One region of the Peribacillus sp. B-H-3 genome, then DNA from elsewhere that is predicted to be linked to it. Evidence: predicted binding sites of a transcription regulator. Region 1 holds the regulator's gene; the other holds the start of a gene.
What was found. Region 1 encodes LexA, which represses DNA repair genes until DNA is damaged. Its sites were predicted from a motif close to CGAACATATGTTCG; they were not measured.

Region 1 (3,425 bases):
TCAGCCCATTCACCCTTAAACGCACAATTTCTTCAACCGGGACTTCCTTTTTCTCTCTGCCGGAAGGATTGCCATGGTTTTTCAGGTTTTTTTCCGGTCGGAACCCTTGTTCTACTGCCCGAAGCATGCCTCTTTTGATTTTTAGATTATGAAGTTTTCTCTGATACTCTTCAACAATGCCGACAATTTCTATAACCATGGCATCAGAATCCGATAATTCTATTTCACCTTCATGTGAAAGCGTGTAAATAGTAATCCCCTCTTTGATAAGCACATGAAAAAGAGCTATCTTTGCATTTCCTCTACCGAGCCGTGTTTCATCTTGTATCAATAAGGCATTTGCTTTCTTATCTTTAATTAAATCGAGAATTTCAAAAATCCCGTCTCTATTCAGCTCATATCCGCTCGCTTGCTCTTTGATAGTGGCACAGACTTCGAAATTTAATTTGTCCGCCAGCTTTAATAATTCTTCTTCCTGCCTGGCAAGAGATGATTCCTGTGAGGATTTTTCAGTGCTGACTCGGCAATAGATCATTGCATTCATTTTTACCCAACCTTTTTTATTGTTCACTTGCCAGGTTACTGACAAGTTCTCCTTTAGTTACTGGAATAATGAGATTGTCCCCCGGTTTAAGGCTGCTGGAGTATATATCATTATGTTTTTCTATCCAATCAATGAATTCAATTTTTGTCAAATCTTTTGTTTTATATTGATCAGCTATCTTCCATAGCGTGTCACCCGATTGCACAGTTACTGATTGATAGGATTGGTTGCCATCGTTAGTAAGATTCATAGAATAAATTAATGAAAGAACAAAAACTAAACCTGCTAATAATAAAGTATAAGAATGCTTTTTGACTAGGCTTCTCATAACAATCTTCCCTTCAAATCGAATATTTGTTCGCTGGTTATATCAACAGTATAATACGAACATGTGTTTTTAGTCAACAAAAATTCGAACTTATGTTTGTATCTCTTAAAACAGCATGTTATAATGAGACAAAGGATTTTGAGAAGAGGTGTGCGTATGACAAAACTTTCTAAACGACAGCAGGATATTTTAGAATTCATTAAAGATGAGGTCCGCAAGAAAGGATATCCGCCTTCCGTACGGGAAATTGGCGAAGCAGTCGGTTTGGCATCCAGCTCGACTGTCCACGGGCACTTATCACGCCTGGAAAGCAAGGGATTAATCCGCAGAGACCCAACTAAGCCAAGAGCTATTGAAATATTGGAAATGGAAGAAAGCAGCAGCATTCCAAGCAGCAAGGTTGTGAACGTTCCTCTCTTGGGAAAAGTAACAGCAGGATTGCCGATTACAGCTGTTGAAAATATTGAAGAATATTTTCCGCTTCCTGAAAGCATGGCCTCACATGATGAACAGGTATTTATGCTTGAAATTATGGGTGAAAGCATGATCGAAGCAGGAATACTAGATGGCGACTACGTTATCGTTAAACAGCAAAGCACTGCAAACAACGGGGATATCGTTGTTGCTATGACTGAAGAAAACGAAGCCACTGTTAAACGATTTTTTAAGGAAAAGGATTTTGTCCGTCTTCAGCCTGAAAATTCTTCGATGGACCCTATCATTTTGAGAAATGTAGCTATACTGGGGAAAGTCATTGGCCTTTATAGAAATATCCATTAAAGAGCGCATGTTATTGCGCTTTTTTTTAATATATGCTGATATATTCATAGATAGAATTTCCTTTTTATTAAAATAATTACTTCCTGCCCCAGTTTTTCTGCACATCATTTTCCTGATGGCATATTGGAAGATTTCAGGTTATTTACCTGGCATTTATATTAGCAAAAAAAAAACCACAGCCTTTAAGAGACGTGTGGTGCCTGCACTGTATTGTTAAAATGGCTTCAAGTGTTAATAATCTATTAAATTATTTTTAATTTTGATTAACCGATTATCTTGATTCCGTCTTGATCCTTGCTTTCTATTCCTTCATCAAATATCAGCCTCGTCCTGAAAAAGTGAGATGTTGTTTGATCCGAGGGTTCTATAGAGACCGGAAGCTTAAACATGAATGGAAGGTTATGAATACTTTCCGGTTCTATTATTCTTGATGTTAAAATGGTCGAAGATTCAATGATTTTCTGTTTTTTTTCATTTTTACTAACCTGGATAAAGCTGCATTCAATACGTTTGAGCTGCTGCTCTATCGTGCCTCCTTTGATTACAAATTCTCCATATACCAGCTCTTCCATCATATATGTGTTTTTTTCTAATACCAGATCAATATTTGCTGCACCAATACCTAACATAGACATATATTTTCTTAAGATCATGAACACCCATTCCTTTGTTTGTTTTTTTAACAAGTCTTATGTCGCTTTATTGATATTTAATTTTAAGTATTTATCCTCTACTCTTTTTTCTATTTTTTCTTTCAACACTTTATCTTTCATAAGTTCTCTTTTGTTTTTTTCCACTAATTCCCTCATGGAAATTTTCTTTTTTTTCATTTGGACACCCCTCTTTTATTTCTCTGAATGTCACCCTTAGGATTTAATCTGTTTTAGTTATTAACAACAGAAAAAGCCTTTACCATTATAATGGTAAAGGCTTTTTCTCATAAATAAAGACCTTTACCAAATTGGCAAAGGTCTCGCTAACAGCATCAAGCTGCCAGCAAAGCCGGGAATGAATTCCGTAATGACGACTTTGCTGTAAAAGCTACTCCCCTTCAGGAGAACGATTCATTTAATTATCTTAAGTTTACTATATTTAATAGTTAATGTCAATGTCATACCCAATGAATAACAGTTCTCTTTCAATCAGTCATAATCAGATTTCTGCCAAATAGGCAGGATGTTTAGTTAAGACTACTGATTTAAACGTTTATTAAATCAGCATCTCTAAGAAATCAGGTTTTTGATACTGCTAGAGTATTTAATCGAGCATGCCCAGCCGTTCAGCGCTGTAAAAAGAACCCGCAGCAGCCAAAGTGAATACTGTTTATGTGCTTTTAAGTTGTGCACGCTCAAGGATGTATCAATGTATATTTCTTAGAAATCAAATTTATCAGTCACATTTTCATTATTTTACATCACAAGAAAAAGACATTGATGACCCACGAATTATTAACATTATAACAGCCATGCCATTTTGGCAAAAAAAACCTTGACACCGAAAGCGCCATCGTCGTATTGGAATGATCACGCTGTCATCGATCGTAATATTCTTCTTCTTGGCCATCGGATTAACAATCTTAACGCATTCCTGGAGAACCGTTAGAAGCTCAATTTCATAATGGCTATCTTCAAGTTGCCCGTTTCGATGCGTGATAGATCCAGTACTTCATTAACCAACTCCAGCAAGTGTCTTCCTCCATTTAGTATTTCCTGTACAAAATCATACTGGGTACCCGTCAAGTCCTCTTCCAATTCTAAAATCTGGGCAAATCCC
Region 2 (3,425 bases), 1.4 Mb from region 1:
AAGAACAAACCCGTCCTTTGCAAAGGGTATTAAAGATTCTCCTGTTATATCGAATCCCGCATTTGTCAAAGCACTCACACTTGCAAAAAAGCCCTGCAGGAAAGATTCCTTCCAGGTAGGAAAGTATTTTAGATAATAAGTTCCAAGCACCGCTGCCCCTGCCAGCTCAATGAGCGTAAACAAAATCAGCAGCCTCTTCACCAGCTGGACAATCCCTGCCAGGGAAGAAATATTCTGGTCGGTCATAATGAGCATCCGCTCTCTTAAGCCGATCTTTTTCCCAAGCATCAGCCAAATAAACGTTCCAAACGCCATAATGCCGATTCCTCCAAACTGAAGAATCACAGCGAAGATGAAGGTTCCTGGCACACTGAGGATTTCACTCAAGTTAACCGTGGATAAACCTGTTACACTCACAGCACTAATTGCCGTAAAAAGCGCATCAATAAATGAAAGCTTAGCATGCGGCTTAAGTGTGATAGGCAGCAATAGCAGTACGGTAGACACCGCCACTGCCAAAATGTAATAAATGACTATAACCTGTGCCGGTGATATCTGTTTTGATCGATTTTCAATTGGACTTTTCATGTTTCTCCTGATTTCGTTTTTTTTACATATTATATCGAATCCTCTCAAACTTTAAAAGTTCGGGACAGCTGAAGGGCTTTTAGCACATTTAAAAAGGTTAATTAGTTTTATTGCGTGCGCGTAAGTAGTAGTATGGACTCAAGTCTTATGAACTATATGATATTACATACATTTTGGAGGAAAAACAATTGAGCATTTATAATTTTTCAGCAACAGCCATGAACGGGCAGGATATAAGTTTAGAAGAATTCAAAGGCAAGGTGGTTCTCATTGTCAATACAGCCGGACAATGCGGCTTCACCTTTCAATATGAAGATTTGCAGCGTCTTTATGACCGTTATAAAGAAAAGGACTTTGTGATCTTAGGTTTCCCTTGCAATCAATTTGCCGGCCAGGAACCGGATGATAATGAAAAGGTTCAATTCTTTTGCACCCTTCGATACGGCGTCAGTTTCCCGATGTTCCAAAAAATCGATGTGCGGGATGAAAACGCCCATCCGCTCTTTCACTACCTTGCATCTTCACAGCCATTTAAAGGCTTCGATGAATCACATCCAGTCGCAAAGGTACTGATTCCTTTACTGCATGAAAAACATCCAGAATACATATACGGCGACTCAATAAAATGGAATTTCACAAAGTTCCTTATTGATAAAAAAGGAAATGTCGTCAAAAGGTTTGAACCTACCACAGACCCTATGGATATGGAAAAAGACATTGAACTGCTTTTGAAGTATTCATAAGAATAGAGAGGTTCCCATTATTCAGGGAACCTCTCTATTTTTTTTTTGATTTCTATACTCCAAAAAAAACCCGCTCATCGAATCAAAAATTTGCTGCTATGGAACAAGTGGTTGATTTCCGCTTCAGGATGCTCGCTTTCCGCGGGGCAGGCGGTGAGCCTCCTCGGCTGCGCCTGCGGGGTCTCACCTGTTCTGCTAATCCCGCAGGAGTCTCGCACCTTACGCTCCAATCAACCAGATTTAACAATGTAATCACCTCACAGAACCCAAAAATCACAATTTCTGAGAAAAGTGACTTTTATTTTAATTGAAATAGAACAAATGTTCGTATATACTTTTAGAAAAGGTTATATGACCGGAGTGGATCCATTTCGCTCCGGTGTGATAGTGTTACGGCCAATTCCCATCATGAGCATTCTGTGAGAATGCTAGCCGGATGCACTGAAAGGAAATCAACAGGCAAGTTAACAGAGACAAAAGATAAGGAGCTGATGAAAATGATTAAAGACAATATAAAATGGACTTCTCTCATGCTTCCGGAGCATATTCGATTACTAAGACAGCTAATAGAAGAAAATAGATTAGGAAAGAAGCCCATTTTAGACGGACAGCAAATGCAGCAGCTTGGGCTAGCAGCATTTGATTCCCTGAACCTTACCATCCCTGTCCGGACCATATACTGGAAGGATGGACTGTTTGATACCAAAATAGGAATCGTGGCAGATGTAGACATGCTAAATAGGGAGATAATTGTAGATTTATTAAGCGGCAGCATTTCCATCCCGATAGACCATTTAGTAGCTATTGAAAGAGTTTAAATACCAGGATGGCGTCTGGCTTAAAATCACCGGTCTGCTTGTAAGGACCGGCACAGAGCGGGTTCTTAAACATTTCGGGATTCCCCCGGTTACCTCATTCATCAACATTTCCACTTCACTTTTCCAATTGCCTTTCTTCTTATAGACACTTATCGCTATAGCGGTTGTAATCAACTTTGAACATGTTTCAAATAAATAGTTCTGACATATTTATTAACGGTCAGATTTGGAGTATGATAATATGTAAAAAAAGAAAGAGGTCATCCGGTGAATTCAACATTTCCACAAACACAAACAGCTAAAACAAGGGCCTTAGTCATGAACGCCCTTTTTATCGCATTAACCCTTGTAGCTACCATGTTCATCCACATAAAGCTTCCAACAATAGGCAACGGCGGCCTCATCCATCTGGGCAACGTGCCTCTATTCATAGCAGCCATGGTTTACGGCAAAAAAACGGGGGCCATAGCAGGCGCCTTCGGAATGGGTTTATCTGATCTTTTCTCCGGCTGGGCCGCTTGGGCGCCTTTCACCTTTATCATTGTAGGTGTCATGGGCTTTATAGCAGGCCTCATATCTGAGAAGGCACCCGGCAAAAGAGCATTGGTAAACACACTGGCAGTAGCCGCTGCCCTGATTATAAAAATCGTGGGCTACTATTTTGCCGAAGTTATCCTTTACGGCAACTGGATACAGCCATTCGGCTCCATCCCAGGAAACATTATTCAGGTCGTACTAGCCGGCATCATTGTAGTGCCGCTTGCAGGGCGATTCAAGAAGAGAACCGGACAGATTTGAACAGCTCCTTAAATTTCGGGCATTTAATGAGAATCTGTTGAATACATTTAGACTTGTAATAGGCACCCTATGGAGCAGGAAACTACTTTATGGGGTTTTTTTTTGTATAATGATTTAAAAATTAAATGTGAATTCTCTTTATTAGACTGTGTTAGCCTTAACCGTTACACAATCAGTTTTTATTATGATTTTTTCTAATTTTAACAGGATGTAATTTTCTTTCAATATTTATTATGCTTGTACTCTTAACTCAAATAAATACTTTCGAGCTAGTGCTTTAACATTTTCTGATATTCTTGGAGAATCAATAATAATCCGTAATGCGTCTTCTTGTTTTTTATCCTTGAATATATCATTAGCAAAAGAAACTCTTATTGCTGCACCACTAGCTGTATATTTTTCAGCAAGTTTAACAACTTTTTCATTCGTTGTCATATTGAAATCCCTATAAATATTATAATCTTCGACGAAAGATTTC

Region 2: ACN6MY_RS03900 (YolD-like family protein) is a predicted target of LexA. The motif match lies at 1,646-1,659, and genes of this name have one in related genera.

Annotation. Positions count from the first base shown of each region.
Region 1 is NZ_CP183879.1:2,197,943-2,201,367, reverse strand. Features, by position in the region: gene ACN6MY_RS10860 (YneB family resolvase-like protein) at 1-544, opposite strand, end outside; gene yneA (cell division suppressor protein YneA) at 561-872, opposite strand; gene lexA (transcriptional repressor LexA) at 1,029-1,652, shown strand; gene ACN6MY_RS10845 (sporulation protein) at 1,916-2,305, opposite strand; gene ACN6MY_RS10840 (FbpB family small basic protein) at 2,342-2,482, opposite strand; gene ACN6MY_RS10835 (histidine kinase dimerization/phospho-acceptor domain-containing protein) at 3,251-3,425, opposite strand, start outside.
Region 2 is NZ_CP183879.1:778,603-782,027, reverse strand. Features, by position in the region: gene ACN6MY_RS03910 (TrkH family potassium uptake protein) at 1-588, opposite strand, end outside; gene ACN6MY_RS03905 (glutathione peroxidase) at 777-1,331, shown strand; gene ACN6MY_RS03900 (YolD-like family protein) at 1,829-2,149, shown strand; gene ACN6MY_RS03895 (ECF transporter S component) at 2,468-2,947, shown strand; gene ACN6MY_RS03890 (hypothetical protein) at 3,179-3,425, opposite strand, start outside.